3 regions of the Bacillus sp. CGMCC 1.60114 genome follow, and region 1 is predicted to be linked to each of the others. Evidence: riboswitches for the same ligand, from Rfam matches in the RefSeq annotation. Region 1 holds a riboswitch; each other region holds the start of a gene.
The links. A riboswitch is a leader RNA that binds a small molecule or an ion and turns the genes downstream of it on or off. The one in region 1 is predicted to bind thiamine pyrophosphate.
Positions count from the first base shown of each region.

Region 2: another riboswitch for thiamine pyrophosphate. It lies ahead of thiC (phosphomethylpyrimidine synthase ThiC); the one in region 1 lies ahead of tenA (thiaminase II).
Region 3: another riboswitch for thiamine pyrophosphate. It lies ahead of thiM (hydroxyethylthiazole kinase); the one in region 1 lies ahead of tenA (thiaminase II).

Region 1 is NZ_JBHTHG010000119.1:4,164-9,043, reverse strand. Features, by position in the region: gene ACFQZ1_RS25535 (ABC transporter permease) at 1-588, opposite strand, end outside; gene ACFQZ1_RS25530 (ABC transporter ATP-binding protein) at 585-1,334, opposite strand; gene tenA (thiaminase II) at 1,303-1,998, opposite strand; TPP riboswitch at 2,080-2,180, opposite strand; TPP riboswitch at 2,240-2,347, opposite strand; gene ACFQZ1_RS25520 (SH3 domain-containing protein) at 2,757-3,923, shown strand; gene ACFQZ1_RS25515 (hypothetical protein) at 3,930-4,265, shown strand; gene ACFQZ1_RS25510 (DUF3965 domain-containing protein) at 4,584-4,880, opposite strand, start outside.
Region 2 is NZ_JBHTHG010000112.1:92,210-97,089, forward strand. Features, by position in the region: gene ACFQZ1_RS18260 (arsenic transporter) at 1-997, shown strand, start outside; gene ACFQZ1_RS18265 (hypothetical protein) at 1,172-1,354, opposite strand; gene thiC (phosphomethylpyrimidine synthase ThiC) at 1,510-3,270, opposite strand; TPP riboswitch at 3,413-3,528, opposite strand; gene ACFQZ1_RS18275 (arsenic transporter) at 3,733-4,880, shown strand, end outside.
Region 3 is NZ_JBHTHG010000005.1:111,815-116,694, forward strand. Features, by position in the region: gene ACFQZ1_RS02800 (YhgE/Pip family protein) at 1-96, shown strand, start outside; gene ACFQZ1_RS02805 (DNA topoisomerase III) at 597-2,786, opposite strand; TPP riboswitch at 2,985-3,094, shown strand; gene thiM (hydroxyethylthiazole kinase) at 3,167-3,976, shown strand; gene thiE (thiamine phosphate synthase) at 3,992-4,645, shown strand; gene ilvA (threonine ammonia-lyase) at 4,765-4,880, shown strand, end outside.

The DNA.
Region 1 (4,880 bases):
AAGCCATTCTCCCATTGCTGCCCCAATAACACTGAATGGCACAGCCACCTTCAAAGCAGAGAAAAAATATGGGAGTGCGGATGGCAATTTTAATTTTAAGAAAATGTCTTTTTTTGTTGCACCATATGTAATCAAAAGCTCTTCCCATTCCTTTTTCGTACTGCGGAGGCCATCATACGTATTCACCGCAATTGGGAAGAACGTAATAAGTACTGTGACAACAACCTTACTCCAAATAGAGTAGCCAAACCATAAAACAAATAACGGTGCCAAAGCTGTAATTGGAATTGTTTGTGAAGCAACTAATAATGGATAAAATGCTTTCTCAGCAAATGAGCTCATACTCATCATCATTGCTAAACTAACACCTAATACAACGGAAATGACAATACCGATAACTGTAACAGAAAGAGTTGCTGGTAAATGCACTGTAAGCAATATATCCCGCAAATCCCATATTTTTCGAACAATGGCACTTGGGGAGGGTAAAATGTACATTTCATCAAGAATCCTCGCTCCTACTTCCCAACCGATAAGAAAAATAGCAGTAACAATAAAAGCTGGAACATAGTCTACAATTCTTTTCATACAAGTACCTGCCGTTGTAACATCCCAATGAGCTCATCTTTTAACGCCAACATTTCCGGGCGATGCAAATCCATTCGAGATCGTTCTTGTCCAAGAGGTACAATCCGTTCTGTCAATGATGTAATGGGCTGCTCTGTTACGATAAAAATACGATTGGAAAGATAAAGCGCTTCCTCAACATCATGTGTAATAAATACAATCGTTTTTTGCCAATGCTTCCATTGTTCAAACAACCACTCCTGCAGAGATGCTTTCGTCAATGCATCGAGTGCACTAAATGGTTCATCTAATAGTAAAAGATCACCGCCCGTTAACAACGTACGAATAAAAGATACACGTTGACGCATTCCACCTGATAAATCTTTTGGCTGTTTATTTTCATACCCTTGCAGTCCAAACTGCTCCAATAATTTTTGTGCTTGCATTTGTGCTTCTTTTTTCTTCACACCTTGACATTCAAGAGGCAATGCTGCATTTTCGATAATCGTTCGCCATGGAAGTAACATATCTTTTTGTGGCATATATCCAACAGGGTGATTCGTTTCTCCTATTACATCAACAGTGCCCTCGTTTGCTTTCTCGAGCCCTGTAATGAGCCGAAACAATGTACTTTTCCCGCAGCCACTCGGACCAATAATACTAACGAATTCTCCTTGTTGTACTGCAGCATCAAGATTCGCTATAATCTGCTTCTCATCATAATGAAAGGAAACATTATGAAATTGTAGTATGTTCTTGCTCCTCAAAACCCCACATCTCCTTACGATATGCCATATCCCAGAATAAATATTCAAAACGACTGGAATATAAGAAGATTTCTTCTAAACGATTTAATTCTTCTTCTGTTTTCCCAATTGTAATTTCATTAAATAGATCAATTAACCATACACAAAGATTTCCGTATTCTTCAGAGCTATACCCTTGAATCCATTCACCAAAAAATTCGTGGTCGCGTGCTCCTGGAATATCATTTAAACGCTTTCCAATTTCCCAATAACTCCACATACACGGAAGCAACGCTGCAATTAACTCAGCAAGTGTACCGTTCTGTGATACGGACATCATATAGTTTGTATATGCTAGATTCATAGCAGATGGCTTTGCTAATTCCATTTCTTCAACAGAAATTCCTAAACGCTTTGCGTATTGTTTATGAATCGTCATTTCTCCATTTAAAATCCCATCGATTTGTTCAGCAAACTTCGCCATTACTTTTGGGTTTGTTGCTTTTACAACACCGATTGCATATAATTTTGCGTAATCTAACAAATACAAATAATCTTGAACAATATAATATTGAAATCTATCTTTCTCTAACGTTCCATCTCCCATACCCGTTACAAATGGATGATTATGGCTCTTCTCCCAAATAGGTTGTACCTTTTCAAATAACCTTTCACAAAATGTCATCTATATTTCCCCTTCCTATATATTTCTCCAAATAAAAAACCACTTCTATATAAGAAGTGGCCACAGCAAACAAAAAAACTTCATTTGTTGTTTCCACTTCCCTACGCTAGTATCACCTAGATCAGGTTATAAGGGTTAAGGTTTCTACCTCTCTCAGCTTTCAAGCACCCCTAGTGGTGTTCTATTAAATTTTCAATAAAAAATCCCCGTTTCTATGCATAAAGAAACGGGGACGTTATTTACATCGTCCAAATTGCTTCCCTACGCTAGCATCATCTAGATCAGGTTCAAGGGTCAAAGACTACGGTCTTACTCTCAGCTAGCAACACTAGCTCCCCTAGCATTATATTCATTTAACATAGTCAGTATACCATCGCCATATCTCATGGGCAACTCTTTTAAGTTATAAAGTCAAATTTCCATATGTGTTAATTTTAATCCAAAAATGGTCAATTAAACCAAAATACGTCTTATGGGAAGCTTTTCCTCTTAAAACATCTCCTTAAAATATCAATATTTTGAGCGGAATACAGCATCATTCTCTATGTGTTTTGTAAATTTAGAAAAACGCAAATTTCTTTTATCTATTTTCATAATACTAATAAATCTGCTATCCTTTTATTATATGACTTTATAGCTAAAAAAATGTTCATATATTTTTTTTAGTATTACATTTCTATGCACACAAGACAAATTTAATATTGTTATATTATAATTAAGAGTATAACAAATTATTACATAAGGAGGTCTCTAGTTATATGAACATGAAAACCGCAGCAATAACAGCAGCTACTGTCGCAGTCGCTTCTATGCTCCCATCTATGACAGATTCCACTGTACAAACTGTAGCAGCAGAGCAAAAACCAAAAACAAAAATTGGTTATGTAAAAACGAATACATTACAAATGTATTCTAGTCCTAAAGCAACAGATTCTGTTATTGAAAACAGTGTACGTGATACTCCCGTTACAATTCTTGAAACAACAGACGAATGGTATAAAATTCAAACTCAAAATAAAACTGGCTATGTTAAAAAGGAAGCAATTTCTTTAACAAAACCAAGTAATGGTAAGCAACAATATATCGTTAATGCAGATGCATTAAACGTTCGCTCTGAACCAAATACACAATCTGAAATTATTGATGTATTACCAAATGGGAAATTTGTTACTGTTCAAGAAGAAGAAAATGGATGGTATAAAATTATACATAACGGGACAAATGGCTATGTAAAGAAAGAGTTTTTATCTAACGGAACTCAGCCACTAGTAAAAGGAGTTACTGTACAAGGCGGAAGCTCTTATTATGTTGCTACCCCAGCATTAAAAGTACGCAGCGGTGCTGGTACAAATACTGCTGTTATCGGCTCTTTAAAGAATGGAACACAGGTACAAGTCGTTGGACAGGTTGGCACATGGTATAAAATTCGATTCGGATCAGGATATGGCTATGTCGCACAACAATATATACTACAAGGACAACAGAAACAACAACAACAGCAACAAAAACAAGCTAAACCAGCTATTCCAGCTGTCTTTAAATATCCGGCTCAAGGAAAAATAAGCTCAGAATTTGACGTACGTTGGGGACAAATGCACTATGGCGTAGACATTGCATCAACAGGAAATGTTCCAATTCAAGCTGCTGCACCTGGCACTGTTGTTAAGTCTTATTATTCTACAAGCTATGGAAATGTTGTATTTGTTGCCCATTATATAAACGGGAATTTATATACAACTGTATATGCTCATATGAAAAATCGTGCGGTTAAAGTGGGCGATAAAGTAGCAACGGGTCAATTGCTCGGTTATATGGGAAATACAGGACATTCATATGGCCAACACTTACATTTTGAATTGCATAATGGAGAATGGAATTTTGAAAAAACAAATGCAGTAAATCCGCTTCCTTTCCTAGTTAGGTGATGGAAGATGACACGTAATATTCCATTAATTATTGAGTATTTAGCATTTTTCGGTTTAATTTGTTGTTTATTAATTTACAATACAAACATTGTATTTTTAAGCATCACTATTGCATTTGTTGCTTGTGAAGTGCTGATGGAAGTATTCAAAATTCGATTAAAACGACATATTTCACACATATATACTGCACTGTTCATTATAAGCTCCTTAATAACAAACATTATTTTTACTGGCCTACATGCCGCCGCAATTTTTCCGGTATTCTTTATGACTATTCTTCTTATTGTATCTCAATATATATATGTTCCAGAACATCGTAAACATCAATATCAAGAAACATAGAAAGAGGGAAAATGGTGCAACGCTTCTCCATAGCTAGTCTAACAAAATCTTTTTTGGACTCATATGAAAGAATGAATGAATTTTTTGGTATTAAAGAGAATAGAAATAGCCAATTCCTTTTATATGGCATGATTTGTCTCATAATAATTGCTTTTTGTATTTACTATTAAATAAGGATTCCACATAAAGTGGAATCCTTATTTGTATTCTACGCCATTTCTTTTTATTTACTAGATAAAGTATACTTTCTCAAAAAACGAACTTTATTAGTTCACTTAACCATTAGTTAAAAAGCACTAGATTAGTAGAAAATTCACTTTAGCCGCATGCATATTGTTCATAAATAAAACTCAAGTTATATTTTTGCTCTAAATTCATACGCTGCTCATCACTACACCAGTAAAATAAAATGTCGTGTATTGACGCATAGCGCTTATTCTTTAAAAATTGCTTGATAAAGGAAGGAAAACAATTCAGCAATTGTATAAATATATAATGGCGTAGTAGTTCCTCTTTATATCCTATTCCTTTACATATATACATGAGTTCCTCACAATAATATACATGCTGTGGAACTTGAATCATTTCGAAAAATGGAACATATGATAATAATTT
Region 2 (4,880 bases), on a different contig from region 1:
TACCACACCTATTTTGATTTTACTTTTGAAAAACCTTCAATTAAAACCGCAGCAACAAATTCCATATTTATTAAGCGGTGCATTAATTGCAACTGCTTCTAGTGCTCCAATTGGTGTTAGTAATATTGTAAATTTAATCGCATTAAATATCGTTCATATGACACTCTATATGCATACAGCAATGATGTTCGTACCTGCAACGTTAGGACTTCTCTTTATGTCATGGCTCATGTATCTAGTTGTGAAAAAGAAATTACCGGAAAAACTACCATCATCCGCTTATGACATTGAAGAAGTCTTTTTCACAAAACACTTTCACCCATTAAAAGGGAAAGATTCCGTTGATACGAAAAGCAAACGCACAAAATTTATGTTAAAAGTGTTACTGTTTGTCTTCCTTATGCGTTGTCTTCTTTTCGTTGCCTCATTCTTTGCAATTCCAATTGAAATTGTTGCCGTAATTGGCTCCCTCGTTCTACTCGTATGGAGATGGTATTATTTACGAACAAATCCAGTCGATATATTAAAAAAGACACCGTGGCACATTCTCATATTTGCTTTTTCCATGTACGTCATTATTTACGGACTTCATAATGCTGGATTAACAGCTTGGCTTGTACAAGTATGTGAGCCAATCGTAAATCAAAGTTTATTACATGCAAGCTTTATGATGGGCGGACTCGTTTCACTTCTATCAAACTTCTTTAACAACCATCCGGCCTTAATGATTGGAACCATTACTTTAACAGAAATGGGATTAGATCCTATTACCCTCAAAACGATCTACCTCGCAAACATCATTGGTAGCGATATGGGATCATTATTACTACCAATTGGTACACTTGCTTCCCTTATTTGGATGTATATTTTGAAACAAAATAAAATCAAAGTAAAATGGAAAGATTACTTGAGTGTCTCCTTGATTGTCATTCCACTCACAACAATCGTAACACTCTTCCTCCTATACTACTGGGTGCAACTCGTCTTCGCCCATTAAATCCAACAGCCGATAGGGACCCTCCAAAATATATACGGAAGGTTCCTATTTCTATACATACTAACGCTCCACAAATCGGTGATAGAGATAAGGTGGAATTTCAATACAAGCCAATATGAAATAAGCCAGCAACATATATGATGTAATGATAAAGAAAAACGGTAATTTCGAATATCACTTCTTCGCAAATGAATATACAGAAAGCCCAAAACTACCAAGCACAAGAAACAACGTGCCAACAGCTGTTATGATAATATCCATTTGTTTCTCATAATTTGGTGACAATAACAAAATACATGTAACGACAAAAAGAATCTGTAATATAAATGCAGTAGCAGAAACAATTTTCTGCTTCATTTTTCTCCTTCCGATTCGTCTTACTTTTCATGTAGAGTATTCTTGACGGAATAACAAAATCCCCCTGCTCTCGCGCAGCAGGGGGACCATTATCTATATTAGGTTAGGGTACACATGATCATAGATTAAGAGGTGTTCAAAAAGATACTTTCTAATTATCGATATAATTGACTGCCTGTTTCTTTAAACTCTTCTGCTTTTTCTTTCATACCTTTTGAGATTGCTTCTGTTGTTTCTAAATCATTATCCTTTGCATACTCACGAATATCATGCGAAATTCTCATACTGCAAAACTTCGGACCACACATTGAGCAGAAATGCGCTGTCTTTGCTCCTTCTGCTGGTAATGTTTCATCGTGATATTCCATTGCACGCTCAGGATCTAACGATAAATTAAATTGATCACGCCAGCGGAATTCAAAACGCGCTTTAGAAAGAGCGTCATCACGCTGATGTGCTGTTTTATGGCCTTTTGCAAGGTCAGCAGCATGCGCGGCAATTTTGTACGTAATAACACCTTCACGAACATCATCTTTGTTTGGTAAGCCAAGATGTTCTTTTGGTGTTACATAGCAAAGCATTGCTGTACCGAACCAGCCAATCATCGCTGCTCCAATCGCAGAAGTAATATGGTCGTAACCCGGTGCAATGTCTGTCGTTAATGGTCCGAGCGTATAGAACGGTGCACCATGACAAATGTCGAGTTCTTTATCCATATTCTCTTTAATTAAATGCATCGGTACATGTCCTGGGCCTTCAATCATCACTTGCACATCATGCTTCCAAGCAATTTGCGTAAGTTCTCCTAATGTTTCCAGCTCAGAAAATTGAGCTTCGTCGTTTGCATCCGCAATTGAGCCAGGGCGTAATCCATCTCCAAGGGAGAAGGAAACATCGTACTTCTTCATAATTTCACAAATCTCTTCAAAATGTGTATATAAGAAGTTTTCTTGATGGTGATATAAACACCACTGAGCCATAATCGAACCGCCGCGTGATACAATTCCCGTTACACGCTTTGCTGTAAGCGGAATGTAACGAAGCAGTACACCAGCATGAATTGTAAAGTAATCTACTCCTTGCTCCGCTTGTTCAATTAGCGTATCACGGTATACTTCCCACGTTAAATCTTCCGCGATCCCGTTTACTTTCTCAAGCGCTTGGTAAATCGGTACTGTTCCAACTGGTACAGGCGCATTACGAATAATCCATTCACGTGTCGTATGAATGTTTTTCCCAGTAGAAAGGTCCATAATTGTATCTGCACCCCAGCGCGTTGCCCATGTCATCTTCTCTACTTCTTCTGCAATCGACGATGATACCGCTGAGTTCCCGATATTCGCATTTACTTTCACATGAAAGTTACGTCCGATAATCATTGGTTCTGCTTCCGGGTGATTAATGTTTGCCGGTAAAATGGCACGACCTTCAGCAATTTCCTTACGTACAAATTCTGGTTCCACGCCTTCACGAATCGCCACATATTCCATCTCTGCTGTGATAATTCCTTTACGCGCATAATGCATTTGTGTAACATTTTCCCCAGCTTTTGCGCGAAGCGGCTTACGTCCCATTTGCGGGAATACAGGCGTATGTGTAGCTGCTACTTTCACACCATCATCTTCCGGTTTCACTTCACGGCCTTCGTACTCTTCTACATCTCCGCGTTCCACAATCCAGCAGCGGCGCGGCGTTGGAATCCCCTTTTCTAATTCCACTGTGTAATCAGGATCCGTATAAGGACCACTCGTATCATACACACGAATAGATGGATTTGCTACACCGTTTGTATCGCTTTGCGCAATCTCGCGCATCGGTACTTTCATATCTTCACGCGTACCTTCTACATATACCTTCTGGCTTCCTGGTAAACTTGACTTCAACTCAATTTGCTCAGCTGAAACAGATTGTTTCATAAATGTGTTTCCTCCCCTGTGTCTTAGCGAAGTAACCTCCGCTTTTCTTTAGCTCAGGACGAGAACTAGCGGCCAACGTATGCTCAAATAAAAAAGCCAGGTCCATAATAAAGAATAGGACCTGGCAACATAAGGCATTGTTATGTAAAGCCGTTAACTTCCCTCCGCTGGTACGAACCAGATCAGGTCCAAAGGGTTAAGAAGTTTCAATGTACTTCTCTCTCAGCCCAACTCTCTTGGGCACCCCTAGTTTATCACTGATTAAGTTTTTACTACGTTCTTATCATACATCATTGTTAAAAAAATGCAAAGGTATTTATATCATTTCTTTTCCTTATTCAAAAAATGGGTATTTCACTCAGTACAAGCCGAATACGCACTTCATACATATAGTATATAAGCCAGTGCAGGACGTATGTCTTATGCAAACTTTTCACTATAAGAACAGGGGTGAAAGAGTTGATAAACCTACAATCTACAATAACCATACTCGCTTTTCTCGGAACCACGCTCATCATCTTTTGGCGTCCCAAAGGGATGAATGAAGCAATTCCAGCAACAGTTGGTGCAGTGATTGTCATTTTAAGCGGTACAGTTTCTCTTACCGACTTGGGTGATATTAGCTCAAAAATTATTGGCGCCGCCATAACAATTATGGCTACCATTGTTATGGCAATCGTATTAGAGAGTTTCGGCTTTTTTTATTGGTGCGCCGTTCAACTTGCTAAAAAAGCAAAAAGCTCTGGTATTCGCCTCTTTTGGTATACAAATCTTCTTTGTTTTCTCATGACATTATTCTTCAATAACGATGGTAGCATCTTAATTACAACTCCCATTTTACTGCTTTTGTTACATCATTTACGACTCACACATGATCAAAAAATACCTTACTTACTAAGTGGTGCACTCATCGCTACTGCATCAAGTGCGCCGATTGGTGTAAGCAATATTGTGAATTTAATCGCCTTGAGAATTATTGATATGGACTTATACATGCACACAGCCATGATGTTTGTTCCCGCTACGTTAGGCCTCCTCTTTATGTCATTTTTATTACTCATTGTTTTTCGAAAGAAAATTCCTCAAAAACTCCCGGTCTTATCGACATACTTAGATGAAAATTTCGTTAAAAAACCCTTTCATCCACTGCAACCACGTCCCGCAATTGATGAAAATCGTAAGCGAACAAGGTTTATGCTTGGCATTCTATTATTTGTTTTATGCGTTCGCCTCAGCTTATTTATAGCATCTTTCTTTCAGTTTTCTATCGCCATTGTAGCAGTCACCGGCTCCGTTATTTTACTCGGGTGGAGATGGTACAAACTGCGCATCTCACCTTATGATATGATTAAAAAAACCCCTTGGTACGTGTTAATTTTCGCATTTTCTATGTACGTGATTGTGTATGGACTTAATAACATCGGTTTAACCAAACTACTCATAGCTACATTTCAACCACTCATCACTGGTAGTTTATTTCATGCCACTTTTGTTATGGGCGGCTTAGTCTCTATCCTTTCTAATCTTTTTAATAACCATCCTGCCTTAATGATTGGCACAATTGAACTCACCCAGATGGGACTAGATCCTATTACATTGAAAACCATTTA
Region 3 (4,880 bases), on a different contig from region 1:
ATTATGCTTATTGTTGCACTGGTCTTGAAAAAGCCAATTAATAAGTCGAGCTCAAAGTTTGTAGAAAACGCAAAAGGAAGTAAGTTAATTCATTAATAGAAAAAGGTTCCTGCCAGTTATGGCAGGAACCTTCTGTTTATCCCGCTATTTTGCTTCACCTCAAGGTTCGGAGAAAACAAAGAAGATAGGTGGGGGATGAAGAAAACCCCACTGACGAAAGTTTCACTTTAGTATTTACTTTTGTTTTAAATTCAGTGATACAAGTCTATATATTAAAAATAGAAAAGATACAAAACTTAGTAATCCAATTATCATCCATATTGAATTATTACTTTGAACTACACCTATTGCAAATAATATAAAAGAAAATAAAGATAGTAAGATTAACAGAATGTTATTTTTCATATGATTAACTCCCGATGTTAATTTTTGGGTTTTTAATTATTTATTATAAACGATATAAAAAAAAGCTGACACGAATTCTTTTCGTATCAGCTCATTCAAAACGGTACATCTTTTTTATAAATAGTACGACCTTATTTTTAATCTACACCCAGTAGATTAAAGAAGAAGTAAATAGCCCCTTAAGTATGGCTTTAATCAAACTTCAACCCTTTTAATGCTTCTGCGAACGCATTATTTAGAGGTTCTTCTTGTTTTTGTTGTTGTTTTAAGTATTTTTGTACAGAGCGTTTATCGGCTTTGTTGCCTGATTCTTTTTTACGTCTTTCTTGGAATGTAGCAAGTTTCTCGCGATAGCCACATTTACATGCGAAAATTTGGCCCGCTCCTTCACCGCGAAGTTCTAGTTTTTTCTTACACTGAGGACAGCGTGCGTTTGTAGTGCGGGATACGTTTTTACGATGACCGCATTCACGATCTTGGCACACAAGCATTTTTCCTTTTTTGCCGTTTACTTCTAGCATCGGTTTACCGCAGTCAGGGCAAGTTTTTGTGGAAATGTTGTCGTGTTTGTATTTTTTATCGCTCGATTTAATTTCAGAAACAATTTCTTTTGTGTAGTTTTTCATTTCGGAAATGAATACGTCTTTTTTCAATTTTCCCTTCGCAATTGCCTCAAGCTTTTGCTCCCACTCAGCAGTTAGTGTAGGTGATTTTAATTCTTCCGGTACTAAATCAAGTAACTGACGGCCTTTTGATGTAATATGAATATCTTTGCCGCGCTTTTCGATTAAGAACGAATTGAATAATTTATCAATAATATCAGCACGTGTAGCAACCGTACCTAGTCCACCGGTTGATTTTAACGTGTCTGCAAGTTGTTTATTTTGCGTGCCCATGTACTTTGTAGGATTTTCCATTGCTGAAAGTAATGTTGCCTCATTAAAGCGTGCAGGTGGCTTTGTTTGACCTGATGTTTGGGCAATTAGTTTCACGTTTAATGTATCGCCTTGTTCGATGCGAGGTAAAATCTGTTCTTTTAAATCGTCTACTGCATCGTCATCTTCAAAGCGATTTTCGTATACTTCTTTCCAGCCAGAATTAACAATTGTTTTACCGCGCGCGACGAAGTTTTCATCGCCAATTTTTGCGCGTAGCGTTAGTTGCTCGTATTCGAAGGCTGGGAATAAAACTGCTAAGAAACGTTTTACAACTAGATCATAAATTTTGCGTTCTTTATCTGTGAAAGCTGAGAAGTTTACATAACTTTCTGTTGGGATGATTGCATGGTGATCACTTACTTTACTATCATCAACAAACGCTTTAGAAGTTTTTATTGGTTTATTTAAGACTTTATTAGCTAAAGAACGATACTCACCTACTCCGCAAGCTTTCAGACGTTCTGGAAGTGTCCCGACGATGTCAGATGAGATATAACGCGAATCTGTACGAGGGTATGTTAGTACTTTGTGCTGCTCATACAGTTTTTGCATAATATTTAACGTTTCTTTTGCAGAATAACCAAAGATTTTATTCGCATCACGTTGTAGTTCTGTTAAATCATAAAGACCAGGAGCAAACGACTTCTTAGGCTTTTTCTCAATTTCCACTACAGTAGCATTTTGTTTTCCTAGTTTTTTTACAATCGCATCGATTTTTTCTTTATCGAAACTACGACTATTGCCTTTCGCATCTTGCCAAGTTAATTTTAACTTGTCTGTTGTTTGAGCCTCGATACCATAGTATGTTTGCGCTTTGAAGTTTTTAATTTCGTCTTCACGACCCGCAATGATCGCCACAGTAGGCGTTTGTACACGACCGCAATTTAGTTGTGCATTGAACCTTGTAGTTAATGCACGTGTTGCGTTAAGACCGATATACCAGTCGGCTTCCGAACGTGCGACAGCTGAAGCATATAAATTGTCATATGCTTTACCAGGCTTCAAGTTTGCAAAGCCATCTTTAATTGCTTTATCAGTAACAGATGAAATCCATAGACGTTTAATAGGTTTATTAATTTTAACTTTATCAATAATCCAACGAGCGACTAATTCTCCTTCTCTTCCTGCATCTGTAGCCACGATGATTTCATTTACATCATTTCTAGTCAGTTGACTTTTAACAGCATTGAACTGTTTGCCAGTCTGCTTGATTACTGTTAATTTTAAGCGTTCAGGTAGCATTGGAAGATCTTCTAGATTCCATTTTTTATATTTCATATCATAACTTTCTGGATCTGCTAATGTAACGAGATGCCCTAAAGCCCAAGTAACGATATACTTACTGCCTTCAATATAACCATTTCCTTTTTTATCACACTTCAATACACGTGCAATATCACGTGCAACAGAAGGTTTTTCAGCAATTACAACACTTTTTGCCATATTTCAAACATCCTTTCGAATTTCCGTAAGTTAACTATAGCATACATCCCTTTTGGATTCAGTTATTCCGAAGATTCGCATCCATTGTTATGAATGAAATACTCTATATCTTTGGTTAGTTAAGAGGAGAAGAATTTTCATAACAAAATGTAACTTGTGATTTTGAGAGAATAAGAGTAGACTCTGAATTAGATGAATAATAAAACACATGGGAGTTTGCGGATGCAAACTGAGAGTACGGCTAATCTGTCGTTGACCATTTGAACCTGTTGGATAATGCCAGCGTAGGGAGAGTGTGAAAGCATATATTAAGACACTTTGCATGCGCAAAGTGTCTTTTTGGCTATATCTCCCATTATTAGAAAAGGAGATGGACAAATATGAAAATCGAAGAAATTGCACAAGTAATTGAAACAGTACGAGAAAGAAATCCACTCGTTCATAATATTACAAATGTTGTTGTGACAAATTTTACAGCTAATGGTTTACTCGCATTAGGTGCATCGCCTGTGATGGCATATGCGAAAGAAGAAGTAGCTGAAATGGCAAGCATTGCTGGAGCGCTTGTTTTAAATATGGGAACACTTCGCCCGGAAGAAGTAGAAGCGATGCTCATTGCTGGGAAATCAGCAAATACACACAATGTACCAGTTTTGTTTGATCCTGTTGGTGCTGGTGCAACTTTGTATCGAACAGAAGTTGCGAGACATATTCCAAGTGAAGTGAAACTAGCAATCATCCGTGGCAATGCAGCGGAAATTGCAAATGTTATTGATGAGAAATGGGAGATTAAAGGTGTTGATGCAGGGGAAGGAAACGGTGATGTTGTTTCAATTGCGAAACAAGCAGCAGAGCAGCTAGATACCGCTATTGTTATTACTGGAAAAGAAGACGTTATAACAGATGGAGAAAGAACATTCATTCTTCGTAACGGTCATCCCATTTTAACAAAAGTAACAGGAACGGGCTGTTTATTAACATCTGTGATTGGAGCATTTGCAGCAGTCGAAAGAGACTATGTAAAAGCAGCAGTCGCAGCAGTAACGTTTTACGGTGTAGCGGCAGAAATTGCGGCAAACAAAACAGCTGAACAGGGACCAGGAAGTTTCCAAATTGAATTTCTTAATCAGTTAGCAAGTGTTACTGCAAAAGACGTTGAACAATATGGGAATGTCGAAGAAGTTCGGTAAGAAAGGATGAGAGAAATGGCGCGCATCGATAAACAGTATATGTCCGAGCTATTACAAGTATATTTTATTATGGGGAGCAATAATTGCCGCAAAGATCCATTGCAAGTCATGAAAGAAGCACTTGATGGTGGGATTACAATCTTTCAATATCGCGAAAAAGGTGACGGAGCGTTAACTGGAGAAGAACGATATGCATTTGCAAAACAGCTTCAGTCTTTATGTAAAGAATATAATGTTCCGTTTATCGTAAATGATGATGTGGAATTAGCGCTAGAATTAGATGCAGATGGCGTTCATGTTGGACAAGATGATGAGGGCATTAAGACAGTACGTGAAAAAATGGGAGATAAAATTATCGGTGTATCCGCTCATACAATAGAAGAAGCACGGTTTGCGATTGAAAATGGCGCGGATTATTTAGGGGTAGGACCGATTTTTCCAACAAATACGAAAAAAGATGCAAAAGCAGTACAAGGAACGGAAGGATTACGTTTCTTCCGCGAAAGTGGCATTGAAATTCCGATTGTCGGTATTGGTGGAATTACAATTGAAAATGCTGCTTCTGTCGTTGAAGCAGGTGCGGACGGGGTGTCTATTATTTCTGCAATTAGCTTAGCAGATTCTCCTTATAATAGTACGAAGAAATTAGCCGAGTTAGTAAGAAAATAATAAGCTAATATATGAAAAGAACCATTTCTAACGTGAGAAATGGTTCTTTTTGTCGTATAAAACAAACTGTGTAGCTTAAACTAACGTGTATGAATATATATCGTTTCGGAGGCGAAAACATGATTTCGTTACAAAATATTATAGCTGCTCATGAAAAAATGAAGGGGATTGTACATACAACACCGTTAGACTACTCCAGTACATTTAGTGAATTATCTCATAATGAAATATACTT